2 regions of the Gallicola sp. Sow4_E12 genome follow, and region 1 is predicted to be linked to the other one. Evidence: riboswitches for the same ligand, from Rfam matches in the RefSeq annotation. Region 1 holds a riboswitch; the other holds the start of a gene.

Region 1 (8,034 bases):
ATGGACTATTAATGAACATGAGTTTATGGGAAAATTATTTGCTCAATGAGTATGAAAATAAGGAGTTTAGGAAGCACGGATTATTAGATAAAAAGATAATATACAGTAAAACAAAAGGAGTGATTGAAAAGTTTAATATCAAAGCACCGGGAATAGAGAGTCGAATTTGTTATTTATCTGGAGGAAATCAGCAAAAGATGATTTTGGCTAGAGAGCTTAAAGAGAGTCAAAAAGTAATTGTTGCATCTCAACCAACAAGAGGTCTTGACATGGGAGCGGCTGAATTTGTGCATGAGCAGCTAATGCAATGCCGCAATAATGGGGGTTGTATTATCATGATCTCTACAGATATGGAGGAAATAATAAAAGTATGCGATAAAATATCGGTATTATACAAAGGAAAAATAATGGGAACAGTAGTAAACAGCGAGTCATTGGATATATCAGAGATTGGATTAATGATGGCAGGAATTCATGCAAAAAGAAGAGGGGAGAATGATTATGTTTAAGAGATTAGATTTCAAAAAATCAGCTTCTTATATTGCCATTATTGTTGCAGGATTAATGATCTCTTTAATATTGATCCTATTGTCGGGAAAAGACATAGGTTCTGCCTTAACAAGTTTTATGAGAGGGATTTTAGGCTCCAAATATGCTGTTGCTGAAATCATTGTAAAAACTGTGCCCTTGACTTTAGCTGCCTTAGGGATTGGAGTGGGGTTTAAGACAGGATTTACAAATCTAGGCGCAGAAGGACAAATCTATATCGGAGCTATGGCTGGTACAATATTTGCATTATCATTGCCAAGTTTGCCGAAGTTGATTATGATACCAGCATTAGTGATCGTTGGTTTTATAGCAGGAGGTATATGGGCTTTAATTCCTGGGCTATTAAAAGTAAAGTTTAATATCTCGGAAATTATAGTAGGGATCATGTTGAACTATATTTCGATAGGTATAGTTGGGATAGCGCTTCAAACTTTTTTAAGAGATCCTAATAATGCTTTCCCTATGTCAGAGAGGCTGGGAGAAAATTCTGTGTTAAGTATTCTACTTCCGTCTACTCGATTACATAGTGGAATAATTATTGCACTATTATTTGTAGTACTAATTTATTTGCTGATATGGAGAACTTCTACGGGTTATCAAATGAGAGTTTGCGGAGAAAGTATGAGAGCGGGTCAAGTAGCAGGTGTTTCGATCTATAAAAACATAATACTTTCTGCTTTAATCAGCGGAGGTTTAGCGGGAGTGGCTGGAATAATAGAAGTGGCAGGGGTTCAAGGACAGCTAATAGAAGGTTTGTCACCGAGTTATGGGTACACAGCAATTATGGTAGCCTTATTAGGAGCAAACCATCCATTAGGAATATTTACATCAGCAATTGGAATATCAGCATTGCAAGTGGGTTCTTTATCAATGCAAAGATCATCCGATATACCAAATTCTATCGCTACAATTATTTTAGGGATCGCAATCCTGTTAGTGATAGCAAGACCGTCTATAGATAGAATAATATCACTAAAAAGGGGGACTGAAAATGAATGCAAGTAGCATTATTGCAATTTCTGCCTTTTTATATACTGCCTTAAGACTTGCAGTGCCAATAACGTTAGCGGGGATTGGAGAAACTATATCTGAGAAATCAGGGGTTCTAAATATTGGGATAGAAGGGCTGATGCTGATAGGGGCTTTTACAAGTTTCATTATTACCTTCTATACTCAGAATGTATTTCTGGGTATTCTTTTGGGAGTAGTAAGTGGAGTGGTTATATCTCTAATACATGCTGTACTAAGCATTCACGGACGAGGGGATCAAACGGTCATAGGGCTTTCAATAAACTTTTTGGTTTTGGGACTTACAAGCTTTATTTTCTTGATATTTTTTGGTAAATCTACAGAACTGCCATCAATAGAAACGATTGGAACGTCTAGTATACCAGTGTTATCTCAAATCCCTATATTGGGGAAGGTGCTGTTCCAACAGGATATAATCGTTTATTTAATGTTTATTTTGTTGATCGGTTCTTGGATACTAATTTTTAAAACAGAATGGGGTGTTCAGCTGACGGCAGCAGGGGAAAATCCAAGAGCAGTTGATAACGCAGGGCTAAATGTAAATCGTATCCGTTATGTAGTCTGTGCTTTTAACGGAGGAATTTGCGGTTTGGCAGGAGCGTATATGTCTGTTGTGCAATTTGGCTTTTTTATTGAGAATATAACTGCAGGAAGAGGATATATTGCATTAGCAGCAGTAACATTAGGAAGGAGAAATCCTGTAGGAGTATTTTTAGCGGCTTTATTAATCGGGGCAACGGAAGCAGTTCAATACAATTTCCAATCTTCCGGAATTCAAATACCGAGCCAGTTTTTTACGATTTTACCGTATATTGTATCGATAGTGGTTCTCCTATTATCTATCGGCAAGTCAAGAGATCCAAAAGCTCTTGCACAGCCATTTATTCGAGATGAAAGATAGCATAGCAAGTATGAATGAATTTTGTAGAATATAAGATATAATTATGTTATATCTTAAGGAGGTTTTACAAAATGAGTTATTTAAAAATAGGTCAATTGAGCAAATTGTTTAAAATAAATAAGCAAACGCTTCAATATTATGACAAGATCAAATTGCTTCGTCCTGATGATAAAGATAAAAAGACGGGATATAGACAATATAGTTCTAGTCAAATTTATGAGCTTGCAACGATTCGATATCTTAAAAAGATAGGCTATTCTTTAGACGATATATCTGATTATGTAAAATTTAAGGATCCAGATAAGACATTAGAAAGCTTAGAACAGCATTCAGAAATACTGTTAAAACAAAGCGAAGAGCTGCTTAAGATAAGAAAAGCGATTGAACGAAAAATTAATTTTACCCGAGAAAAGTTAATTTATTTAAATACAGATATTACCGCAGTTAATATCTTTCCTAATCGATTCTATCTGCCGATAGAAGAAGATTTACTCTATAGAAGCGACTCCTTTTACTTTTTTCCAACGATCGCGTTTTATGAAAATGAATTTAAATCCTTCGGAGCATATATAGGTGATAGGCTAGAAGATATCAGAAGGGATAGTGATTATAATACTCATGATGGTGAGCTGAAAGTTATCCCTAAAGGTAAATATTTATATGGTTATCATGTTGGGCCTTATGAAAATATAATGGAAACAACAGAGAATATGAGACAAAAGTATGAAGATTTATATTTAGATGATAAATCTGTAAACTTCAATATTATTGACCAATTTATTGAGACCCAAAAAGAAAAATACATAACAGAAATTCAGATAAAAGTGTTAGAAGATTAAGTATAAAGGAAAGTTTTTAAAATGAAATAGGAAAAGGAAAGTGAATAATAATTCGCTTTCTTTTTTTGTAATAAGAAACCCTTTCACTTTAAATTTTCATATAGGAAAATTCTTCTTTTGATAAACGTTACGCAACATTATGCATCTTGCTATTACTACAGTGATATTATAATATAATGTCAAGTTATTAACAGATGGAAAGCATTAGATTTAAGAGCTTTAATTAGGGAAAAATCAAAGATAATTTAAAGGGTATATTATAGGAGAGAATATGATAATCGATTTTCATATGCATGAGCGTACATTTTCTTCAGACAGCAAGATGAATTTGAAAGAAATGGTGCGGGAAGCGAAGAGAGTGGGTTTAGACGGGATCTGTATTACAGATCATGACAAGTACGGATTAGCGGATTATGCAAGAAAGATTTCTGCTCAGGAGGATTTTCCTATCTTTGTCGGAGTAGAGTATTTATCTATCGAGGGAGATATTTTAGCTTTTGGGATAGACGAATTGCCGAAACCGCATCTGGAAGCACAGGATTTTATCGACTGGGTAAATGTCAGGGGCGGTGTTTGTATAGCGGCTCATCCTTTTAGAGGAAACTCTAGAGGGTTGGGAGAAGATCTTTTAAGAGTGAGAGGTCTTGCCGGCATAGAAGTTTTAAACGGAAGTTCTACAGAAGAAGAGAATAAAAAAGCTTACGAGTATTGCAAGATGCTGGATCTTCAGCCTATCGGAGCCAGCGATTGCCATAATTTAATTGCCTTGGGACGCTATGCCACAAAAGTACCTTCCGATTGCAAAACGGTAACAGACCTTGTAGAGGCTTTAAAGAATGAAAGATGCGAGCCGATGGTATTGTCCGGATATACCAGTTATGATTTTGATGAAAAAAATAAGGACCAAGAGAAGTTTAATATCCAGATAGAAGAAAGACCTTTTATTCGGATGTAGAGGGGTAGACTCTGATTGTTTGAATCATAGGCAAAAACCTTAAGAATCTAGGCGAAATACTTGTCGATACAAAGAAAATATTTTTTTATAGTTCATATGAAAAATATTCAGTTTTGATTTGCATTTCTATAAGACTAAGAGTACAATTATACTAATCGCTGGGAGAGCAGAAGCTGAGATGCGCTATATGCGCGGATCCTTTGAACTTGACACGGGTAATGCCGTCGAAAGGAAGCAAAAAAGATGCCTTTTTTTGCACTCCTCGGGGTGCTTTTTTATTTGCTCGGCGAAAAAAGGAGGAATTTTAAATGAATAAAAATTTGAGAAAACAGTTGTGGATGGCCTTTTTGATTGCGCTGGGTTTTGTGTTGTCACCGATACTTCGAGTACCTGGGATGGCTCCGATGCAGCACTTTATTAATGTAATTGCAGCGGTTACTGTAGGGCCTGCGGGAGCTTTTGTTGTGGCGCTTCTTATTAATATTATGCGGATGATGTTTTTAGCCATTAGCCCTGTGGCGATAACAGGATCGGTATTCGGAGCGGCACTATCTGGAATCTTTTTTGTGAAGATTAAAAAGCCGTGGGGAGCTGCCGTAGGGGAGTGGATCGGAACAGGAATCATCGGTTCGTTATTGTCCTATCCTGTGATGGCTCTTATTATGGGAGTTCCAGAGATCGGGTGGCTTACATATGTACCAGGTTTTCTAGCGGGCACTTTATCCGGAGGACTTTTAGGTCTTTTCTTTGTACATATTATGGCGAAGAAAGAATTTTTTAAACAGATGATGGAAGAGGTGTTAAAGTGATCGAGTTATTAAGGAAGAAAGAGCCTCTAGCCCATCTTTTAGTCCATGATATGGTGAAAGCTGTTTCTGCCAATAGTACGCTTGTACTCGGAGCAAGTCCTCTTTGTGCGGATAATCCGGATGAAGTGGAAGAGATGACGGGAAGATCGGATCTTGTCTATGGAAATTTAGGAAGCAATACAAGGGATCGCTTAAAGTCTATAAAGATCGCTGCAGAAGATGCAATGAAACGAGGTATTCCTTTTCTATTAGATGTTTCAGGTACAGCAGCCTCTGCACATAGGCGTTCCTATGTGTATGATTTGGCGAAGGAAGGAAAAATTACGATCCTTAAAGGAAATGCTTCTGAAATTATTGCTTTATATAAGGATGAGAATACTGCCCGGGGAGTTGACTCGGAGACGGAATCAAAAGAAGCGGTGGAAGCAGGGATTCATTTAACTGAAAAAACAGCTGAAATTGTATGCATCACTGGAAAAACAGACTATATTACAGACGGAAAAAGAGTGACTGTTTTAAAGGGCGGAAGTTCAGATATGCCTAAGGTTACAGGAACAGGCTGTATCGGATCTCTTTTGACAGGGCTATTTTCCACAGTAGAGCTTTATGAAGGAGCTGTATATGGCATGGGAGTCAATGCAGTTTGCGGAGAAAAGGCCCTTCGAAGCTTACGAGAAAAAGGCCTAGGAATTGGATTTTATTATGCTGCCTTTATAAGCGCTTTAGAAGAATTAAAAGAAGAGGATTTGGCTGATTTAGAGAGGGAGGAGTTTAATGTATAAAACAAGGGAGAAGGGTGTTTATCTAATAACGGACAGCAGAGGACTTTCGGAGAAAGAGTTTTACGAAAGAATAGAGACGGCCTGCAGAGAAGGAATCGCTTTATTGCAGCTTCGGGAAAAGGATAGTTCTACAGCAGAGCTTTTAGAAAGAGGAAGGAAGATCAAAGAAATAGCAGGGCATTACGGCACTCCTTTTGTAATCGACGATCGTGTAGATATTGCTTTGGCAGTAGGCGCCGACGGGGTTCATGTAGGGGCAGACGATATGCCTGTTGCCATCGCCCGCAGACTGTTAGGTCCGGGAAAAATCGTTGGTGCTACAGCAAAAACAGTAGAAGCGGCGAAAAAGGCAGAAAGAGATGGTGCTGATTATGTAGGCGTAGGAGCGATATATGATACTACAACTCATGCAAATCCTGTTCGAACCTCTGTAGAGACACTTGCAGAGATTAAAAAAGCTGTAGATATCGATGTATTTGCCATCGGAGGGCTTAGGGCGGAAAATTTGGATATCTTAAAAGGAAGCGGTGTGGATGGAGTTTGTGTCGTGAGATATCTTATGCAGTCGGAAGATGTGGAAGGAGATTTAAAGAGATTAAAGGAAGCGGTTGAGAAGATATAGAGATAAGGAAAATGTGTAGTGTGAGAGAGGGGCCGATCGTTTCTAGCCAATCACAGAAGGACGCCGTCATTGGGAAACGAGTGGCGTGAGCTAGACCTAACTTGATTTTTGTTTTTTGAAAACTTAGTAGGTCTGGTGCAACTCGTTCTCCAAATGTGTTTTTTCATTTGGTTAAGAACGATCTGCTGACCTGCTGTCAAATCAAAATGCCTGATTTGAGCTAGGGCTTCAGAGAGTGAAGTTGTGGAAGAAACATAGAACTTGTTTCTTTTTAAAGGAAAGCGGAAAATTCGCTTTCCTTTTTTTGAAAGGTATTGTTTAGGCGGATAGTATTCATAGGAATCTGAAAATTTTAAAATGGATGGTCATTTAATCATCTCTGAGTGCTTTTAAAGTCGATGGGACGCCAGTTTATGAGGAAAGGATAGATCTTATTTATTTCTAAAGTGTTCTCTTGCAGGAACTGTTTCATAATAAGCTTTGTGCCATCTTTATCAAGGAGAGTGTATTGAACGAAATCGCCTAGATATTCTATGGACTGGACCTTTAAGGGGGAGCCTTCAGAGGAAAGTTTTATATCTTCCGGACGGCAGTAGAAGCCCTTTTTTATATTGGACTGGCCGATAAAGTCGAGGGCAAAGGCTGAATTTGGATGGAGATAGAGGTCTTCCGGGGAGGATTTTTGAATGAGTTTTCCTTCATTCATCAGCATGACTTCATCGGAGATAGAGAAGGCTTCGTTTTGATCATGAGTGACAAAGATCATTGTAACGCCAAATTCCTGCTGAACTTGCCGGATTTCTTCCCGCATTTGTTCTCGAAGTTTTGCATCAAGATTTGAAAGGGGTTCGTCTAATAATAAAAGCTTCGGCTTGATGATAAGACTTCTTGCCAGAGCAACCCGCTGCTGCTGTCCTCCGGATAATTGAGAAGGATATTTCTCCCCCTCTTCTTCAAGATGAACTTTGTTTAGGAAATCGTAAGCCATATCCCGTGCTTCTTTTTTTCGGATTCCTCTAAATTTTAAACCATAGGCTACATTTTCATAGACTTTCATATTCGGAAAAAGACCGTAGGATTGAAAAACTGTTGCCACTTCCCGCTCTTCTGGCGAGATAGGACTGATATCTTGTCCATTCAATAATATAGAGCCTTGATCCAATTTTAGAAATCCTCCGATAGCTCTTAAGATAGTTGTTTTCCCGCAGCCGGATGGGCCCAGCAATGTTAAGAGACGGCCTTCTTCTAAGGAAAAACTTACATTGTCTACGGCTGTTTTTTCGCCGTATTTTTTCGTAATATTTTTTATTTCTAAAAACATTTAGATCCTCTTTCCTTTAATAAGTTTCCGGGCGAGCAGATTAATACTTAAAGTCAATAGAATGATTATTGTTGCAATAACGGCTCCGATACTGTATTTCCCCGTTTGTATCACGTCGAACATTACAAGAGTTGCTACCTTCTGACCGGGATAGACAAGAAAGATAATAGAGCCTATTGTGGTCATAGAAGCGGTAAATCCGTTTGCGAAAGACATAAATAGACTTC
Region 2 (8,034 bases), on a different contig from region 1:
CTGCTTTTATAAATATTTCCAGAGTGGGTATATTTTCCAAATATATCCTTCCTACAGACCAAAATCCTAATGCTACTAAGACTTGCAGGATAAAGGCGGTGCATATAGAGATTATAAAAAAGGAAAACAAATATTCATAACGGGAGACTGGTTTTGTTAATATTTCTTCGCTCAAACCTTTATGTTCTTCGCTGATTATTCTGTGAAGAAAGGCGAGGGAAGGTATAGTTGTGATGATCGCCATAATCACCATAAGCAAAGAAATAAACTGTTCTGTCAAAGAGTGGACTCCTTGTACATTAAACATGTTTTTCAAAAGATCAGAAGAATTGATATAGTTTTCCAAATCTCCAAACACAGAGCCATACATTCCAGAAAATATAAAAATGACCAAAGCCCAAATAAGAAAGCCGCTGCGGTTGATTCGAAAGGCAAAAGTTTTTATCCCGGAAAGAAATACGGATGCCGAAGATTTTCCTTTTCTTTCAGGAATGAGACCGCTGCCGAGATCCCTGTTTTTGGCAAAGAAAAATGAAAGAAGTGCAACTAGGATTATTTCGAGGAGCAAAATCCAAAAGGGCCATATATAATCGTTGACGAAGTTTTCTGTTCTTGTGACAAGACCAAGAGGAGAAACTAAAGACAATGCTTCCATCGAAACGTCGCCGACTGCTCTTAAAATATAGCTTAAAAACAAGAGGAAAAAACCTGCACCCATTACAGCTCTATTGTTTGTAAAAATTTCTCCTAACAAAGAGACGATACAGGCAAAGAGAAATCCATATCCATAAATTCCAGCTGAAAAGATAATCGCTCCCTTTAGATAAATATCAGGGGAAATAAAATACATCCCTATAGCTGTAGCTAGTAAAAGGATTAGATTTGCAAAAAAGGCGATGATTAAACTTGCTGACAGATTAGAAAGTCTTCCTACAGGTAAAGCCCGAAGGAGTTCTGTCCTTCCTAGTTCTTCATCATTTCTAGTATTGCTTGAGACGATGAAGATATTCATAGCTCCGGCGATTAAGGCTGAAAAAACCATCATATAATTCGCATAGATAGAGCCGATAGTATAGCTGTCTTCTACAAAGACGGGGCCTATCATCGCGATCATCGCAGGGTTTTTCATCGTGTCCACTAAAACCTGAGAGTTTGAAGAGGTGTCTAGTATTCCTTGAAATACAGGGATAAAACCGACCCCGTAAGCAATTAAAGCGATGATCCAGATTAAAATCTTGATTTTGTCTTTTTTTAAAATGAAACCGATAATGCTTCCAGTATTATAAAAGATATGTTTCATTATTGAATCGTCCTTTCATAATGGCTCATAAATAATTCTTCAAGGGTAGGAGGCTGTGTTTCCAAAGTCAAAATATCATATTTGCTGATTAAGGAAATAATTTCCCCTAAGTTTTTGCCGTCTACACTGAATTCTGTCAAACCTTCGTTTATATGAAAATCGTGAACTGCATGATTCGATTCGAAATCAGACAAGGGTTTTCTAGTTCTTACCTTTATTTTAGACATCGTTAAATGCCTCAATTCTGCTAAAGGACCGGATTCGATAATGGTTCCGTCTTTTATAATACTGATAGAGCCGCAGAGTTTTTCTACTTCAGATAATATATGAGAAGAAAGAAGAATACTTTTTCCTTCCCTTTTTATTCGATGAACTTCTTCTTGAAATATACTTTCCATCAAAGGATCCAGTCCGGATGTAGGTTCGTCAAAGATATACAAATCGACATCAGCAGCTAAAGCAGAGATCAAGGCGACTTTTTGCCGATTTCCTTTTGAATAAGTTCTGCATTTTTTCCGAGGATCAAAATCGAATTTTTCGATAAGCTCTTCTTTATAGTTGGAATTTTTCTGTTTTTTTAATTTCAAGAATAAATCGATCACTTCGCCTCCCGTAAGATTCGGCCAAAGATTTACATCCCCGGGTACATAGGAAAGATTTTTATGAATTTCTATAGCATCTTTCCAAGGGTCGAGTCCAAAAACCTTTGAATCTCCTGCGCCTTTTAAGATTCCGAGGATAATTCGTATAGTTGTTGTTTTTCCAGCACCATTAGGCCCTATAAACCCAAGGATCTCTCCTTTTTGAAGTTCAAGGTAAACTCCCTTTAGAGCTTCTGTTTTTCCGAAGTTTTTACTAACATCTTTTAAAGAAATTACGCTCATTGATATTTCTCCTTATAAAAAAGTCTTTTTAAATCTAGTATCATTTTGTCGAAATCTTTCCAGTCTTCATCGAAATTCTTATGGCTTATGCTTTCACCAATTAACCGTTGAGTCAGTTCGGCAGAATAACCGTCTATGATCCAGTTAATATATTTTTTTGAAGAATCAATATTTAAATCCGTTCTGAAAAAGTTGTCGTTTTTTGAACTGGATAGAATTTCTAATATCTTATTTCTATATTCTATATTCTTATCAAATTCTTCCTTAATCCTAGTAGAAATAAGTGTATTTTCTGGATTTAAATAAAGCATCCCGATAAAATCAAAAGCCTCTTTATTATCTCTATAAGCTTTAAGTTTTATTTTAGCGGCACGTTCATACTGGCCGATATAATCTAAATCCTCTATATTTTCCAAGAATTTTTCTGAAATCCCAATTCCAAAATCCGCTGTAAAAGATGCTAAGAATTCAAAAAGGCTTAATTTACTGCCGAAATAATGAAAAACCATAGATTTTGAGATGCCGGCCGACTCTGCGATTTGTTCTACAGATGTTTTTTTATATCCATATTTCCCAAATTCCTGCAGTGCTGCTCTTAAAATAATGTCTCTTTTATTCTCATCAAGGGCTAAAAACTTTTCGTACATATCATACCTCCATAAACCATTTTGGTTTATATAGAGCATACTACAATAGACTGGATCGGTCAATGGTTTTATGGTGTAGATTTAAACATCTTTAGATCCTTAAGGGCGTGATAGTTTAAAAGATAATTAGAGTCAGCGGTTATCCCGTGAAATGGGAGGGTAAATATTATAGACAAGAAAATTCGAATATAAAAAGAAAGGATATAGATACGAATGTCTGGATATAGACGTTAATTATTAGTTTGGGACTCTTTGTGTTTTTTATGTTCAAAAGATTTGTTCAAAAATGGAAAAAAGCTTCAACGCTGATCATGCTGTTTATTGCAGCATTATACAGTTCTTTTCGTTTTATAATCCCCATGAATCCTTCTCCTGATCTAGCAGGAGGAGAAAAAAATTCAGACAGAAACAGCTTTTTATATACACAAAACGCAATTTCATGAAATGTCGACAGATGGAGAAGAAAGAGAAATCTCTGTTTATATATGGGTGCTTAGTGAACTATAGTATGGTATAGGAAGTTACTCATCGATATATTTTGAAACGTCAGCTATCCCAGAAGGAATCAAGAAACAATCTATCCTTATTTTACGGTGATATCGGAAAAGTTTTGGATAAAATGAAAACGTAGATCCAAAAAATACAGCATAGTGGAATCTTGTAGAAAGCAGAGGTCGTAAAATGCTAATAATAAATGATATAGCAGCTTTTATTATAGAGATATTTTCAGTTTTATTGGTTGTAAGATGGGCTTATATTATTCTAGAGCAGATGTGGCATAAGATTTCTTTGTCTGTGGCAGCGGCTGCAGTATTTGCTCTGCTATGGAGAATCTTTTTTTCTCCAAAGGCAGCATATCCATTAAGTGGAAATCTCAGATGGTCTTTAGAGTTTTTGATATTATTGTTTCCTTATCTTCAGTTTTTGAACAAGAAGACCAGTTATATTATTTTTGCAGGGATTGGGATTTTTATAAACCTTTTTATACAGGCAAAATTTGGCAGGTCAGATTTCTAATAAATGTGCAGATGTTTTAAAGGCACTTGAATATCTATTTTTATTATGTTACAGTTGATTAGTAGTATAATTTTCAGATAGAAAGCAGCAGCGGTTTTATCGGAATAATACTATGTTCGTGAAATTGAAAATCGAATACTCACTAGGAGTGCTGGAGAGGCCAGCTGAGAGAAAGATCCTGATATCTTTTAATCCTTTAACCTGATCTGGATAATACCAGCGTAGGAAAGTGAACGACTTGTTTATAATTTACTATATGCTTGTAAAACACAAATTCTAGATCAGGATTTGTGTTTTTTTATTTGGGATAAAATGATTTTCTTGATATGTCTTGAGTGTATTTGATTTTATAAAGCTGCAAAAAATAAAAGGAGGCGGTATTATGATTTCATCTACAGTTGTGATTTCTTTAATACTTATTACAGTAATTATTTTTACGTTTATTGGTATTGTTTACAGCAAAGGGAAAATTGAGAACATCGATGATTATTTAACAGCGAGAGGAAGTACAGGTTCCCAAAGATTGACTGCTACATTTTTAGCATCTTTTATAGGGGTGTTTATATTATTCACTCCTCCAGAAGCAGGAGCTATCGGCGGAATTGCTACTATTATAGGTTATGCTTTTGGGGCAGCAAGTCTTTACTTTGCTTTTTCCATCTTAAGTCCTAAAGTAAGAGCCTATCTTCCGGAGGGTAGTACCATAAGCGATTATGCACTGAAAAGATACGGATCTAAAATGTACGTTTTAACCATTCTTTTATCTATATTTTATATGCTGGTACATTTAATAGCGGAGCTGACAGCGATAGCTCAAGTGGCTTTTCAAATGGCAGAAGTTCCTTTAGTATATACTGCATTGTTAGTAGGAGCAGCGACAATGATCTACACAACTTATGGCGGGCTCAAGGCTTCTATGTTTACAGATGCAATTCAGATGGTCTTGATCATTGTGTTAACATTAACTGTAGCTGCTGGCGTGTTGTATTATAGCGGAGGTATGGGAGAAATTATCAGACAAACTCAGGTGAACCGTCCCGATCTGCTTGATATTGGAAATATAGGCGGCATCGAATATGGTTTAACCCTTTGTATCGGGGTGTTTGCTGCGAATCTATTCCATCAAGGGTACTGGCAAAGAATTTATTCTGGAAAGAATGATGCTGCGATCAAAAAATCTCTGATTGCTTGTATACTGGTTGTTCTTCCAATAATGTTCATTACAGGATTTATCGGTATCGCCTCAGCGGGGATGGGGATAGGTGATAATCCTTCCGTGGCTTTGTTTGCTCTTGTCTATGAATTGTTTCCGACAGGACTGATTATCGCTGCGTTTATTCTAGCTTTAGTTCTTGTTATGAGTACTGTGGATACTTTGCTGAATGCAATGGTTGCAACCTTTGCCATTAAAAGAAAGAAAGAAAATAAATCTATGCTTTCTTTGCAGAAGGCAAGATGGATGACAGTTATACTGATTATAATTTCTGTCTTTATTGCATCGAGAGGATATAGCGTTTTAACACTTTTCCTAGTAGCGGATTTAGTTTGTGCAGGTGTATTTATTCCGCTGTTCTTCGGTTTATACAGTCCGAAGCTAAGAGAAAACACAGCAGTTTTGGGAGCTGTGCTGGGAGTGGCATCGGGAGTTCCTTTCTTTATCCAAAATAAATTATTCATCGCATTTCTGATCCCGATCTTTGTATCTGCAGGGATCTGTATTCTGGGAAACAAATTTGCACCCTTGGAAGCAGCGGAAGAGATGAAAGAGATGGAAGAGATGAAAGCTCTGTAAGTAGAAGAAATAGAAAATATTAGAAAAACTGCGGTTTAAGATAATCGTAGTTTTTCTTAATTGCTGAAATATACGATAAATGAATAGAATGATTTATTAGGAAAATATAGTATAATTGAAATTAACTGTATTGACAGTAAAGGAGCAAAAGGGTATACTTCAGAACTATGGGAATAATAAAAAGTGAACATTCGAGGTGCAAATATGAATATAATCGATAAAATAAATCAATTAAAGAAAGAAAAGAATGCCGTCATTATGGCTCATTACTATGTAGATGGAGACATACAAAAAATTGCAGATCTTGTAGGAGATTCTTATTATCTCAGCAAGAAGGCTTCTGAAACAGATGCAGATACCATAATTCTTTGCGGAGTATCTTTTATGGGAGAAAGTGCGAAGATATTAAACCCAGACAAAAAGGTATATCTTCCTGACAGCGATGCTGATTGTCCTATGGCTCACATGGTCGATGCAAAAAGTATCGAGAAGAAGAGAGAAGAGTATGAAGATCTTGCAGTGGTCTGTTATATAAACACTACAGCAGAAATTAAAACTTATTCTGATGTAATTGTTACTTCTTCAAATGCAGTGAAGATTGTAAGAGAGCTTCCGAATAAAAATATCTTCTTTATACCAGACGGGAATTTAGGAAGATATGTAGCAGAACAAGTTCCTGAGAAAAATATTATTTTGAATAAAGGCTACTGTCCTATTCATCAAACCATCACCGCTGAAAAGGTTCTAGAAGCGAAAAAAATCCACCCGAAAGCTTTATTTGCAGCTCATCCAGAATGTACATATGATGTATTAGAGGAAGCGGATTTTGTGGGAAGTACTTCTGGGATTATCGACTTTGTTACACGATCTCCTAGGAAGGAATTTATTATAGGAACAGAAACAGGAATCTTCTATCAGCTGAAGGAAAAAAATCCGGATAAGACATTTTATCCCGTTATAGAGGGCCAAATTTGCGAGGATATGAAAAAAGTGAACTTGGAAAAAGTTCTTGCAGTCCTTGAAGGGGAGACCGAAGAGGTAAAAGTTTCAGAGGAAACAAGGGTAAAATCACTTATTCCCCTTGAAAGAATGCTTGAGTTAGGGAATTAATAACTGAGGTAGAGGAAATGAAAAGAGCAGATGTTTTAATAGCAGGAACAGGCTGTGCTGGTCTTTATTGTGCGCTTAACCTTCCACGAAATAAAAAGATCATGATGATTACAAAGTCAGATCTTAAAAGCAGCGATTCATTTTTAGCTCAAGGCGGGATAGCCGCTTTAAAAGAGGAGAAAGACTATGAGTCTTATTTTGAAGATACAATGAAAGCAGGTCATTACGAAAACGACCCAAAATCAGTAGAAATCATGATTCGTTCATCGAAGAGTGTGATAAAAGATTTAATCGGTTACGGTGTTAAATTTCAGCGGGAGGAGAATGGAGAACTGTCCTTTACAAAAGAAGGTGCCCATTCGGCAAAAAGAATACTTTATTCCGAAGATATTACGGGGGAGAGAATTACCAGCAGACTATTAGAGGAAGTACACAAACTTTCGAATGTAGAAATCTATGAGTATACAGAGATGACCGATCTTTTAAGCCAGGATAATCGATGCTATGGAGCGGTAGTACAAAACAAAAAGAGAGAAAAAGAAGAGATCCTTGCAGATCATGTAGTCATGGCGACAGGGGGAGTCGGAGGTTTGTATGCTCATTCTACAAATTATAAGCATTTGACGGGTGATGCTATAGCGATTGCTTTGAAGTATGATATAGAAGTTAAAGATCTGGAGTATGTTCAGTTTCATCCGACAACCCTTTATAGTGCAGAAAAAGAAGAGAGAAGTTTTCTGATTTCCGAATCTGCACGAGGTGAAGGAGCGAAACTTTATAATAAAGACATGGAAAGATTTGTAGACGAGCTTCTGCCTAGAGATCTATTAACAGATGCAATTTTCAAGCAGATGAAAAAAGACGATAGAGAATTTGTTTGGGAGGATTTACGATCCATTCCACAAGAAGAGTTGGACAGCCATTTTCCAAACATTGTAAAATACTGCAAATCAAAAGGATACGATGTGAAAAAAGAGTGCATACCTGTTGTCCCTGCACAACATTATTTTATGGGAGGGATTCGGGTAGATTATTCCAGCCGAACCTCTATGAAATATTTATATGCTGTAGGAGAGACAGCCTGTAACGGCGTTCATGGAAAAAATCGTTTAGCCAGCAATTCTCTCTTAGAAAGTCTTGTATTTGCGAAGAGGGCAGCAGAGTCTATGGTTTTTCCTGCAAGAAAAAAAGAATGGAAAAAAGGATGTTTTTATAAAAGAATGGAAAACAGAGACATTTCTTATGAGAATCTGATATCTTTGCTAGAAGGAAAAATAGATTCAA

The links. A riboswitch is a leader RNA that binds a small molecule or an ion and turns the genes downstream of it on or off. The one in region 1 is predicted to bind thiamine pyrophosphate.
Region 2: another riboswitch for thiamine pyrophosphate. It lies ahead of ACTQ46_RS01895 (sodium:solute symporter family transporter); the one in region 1 lies ahead of thiW (energy coupling factor transporter S component ThiW).

Annotation. Positions count from the first base shown of each region.
Region 1 is NZ_JBQKLI010000015.1:14,051-22,084, forward strand. It holds gene ACTQ46_RS08510 (ABC transporter ATP-binding protein) at 1-509, shown strand, start outside; gene ACTQ46_RS08515 (ABC transporter permease) at 502-1,554, shown strand; gene ACTQ46_RS08520 (ABC transporter permease) at 1,541-2,479, shown strand; gene ACTQ46_RS08525 (MerR family transcriptional regulator) at 2,551-3,318, shown strand; gene ACTQ46_RS08530 (PHP-associated domain-containing protein) at 3,590-4,273, shown strand; TPP riboswitch at 4,424-4,523, shown strand; gene thiW (energy coupling factor transporter S component ThiW) at 4,582-5,082, shown strand; gene ACTQ46_RS08540 (hydroxyethylthiazole kinase) at 5,079-5,864, shown strand; gene thiE (thiamine phosphate synthase) at 5,857-6,486, shown strand; gene ACTQ46_RS08550 (ABC transporter ATP-binding protein) at 6,860-7,807, opposite strand; gene ACTQ46_RS08555 (hypothetical protein) at 7,808-8,034, opposite strand, start outside.
Region 2 is NZ_JBQKLI010000002.1:142,379-150,412, reverse strand. It holds gene ACTQ46_RS01915 (ABC transporter permease) at 1-1,300, opposite strand, end outside; gene ACTQ46_RS01910 (ATP-binding cassette domain-containing protein) at 1,300-2,184, opposite strand; gene ACTQ46_RS01905 (TetR/AcrR family transcriptional regulator) at 2,181-2,831, opposite strand; gene ACTQ46_RS01900 (DUF2568 domain-containing protein) at 3,513-3,848, shown strand; TPP riboswitch at 3,983-4,093, shown strand; gene ACTQ46_RS01895 (sodium:solute symporter family transporter) at 4,231-5,640, shown strand; gene nadA (quinolinate synthase NadA) at 5,845-6,750, shown strand; gene ACTQ46_RS01885 (L-aspartate oxidase) at 6,768-8,034, shown strand, end outside.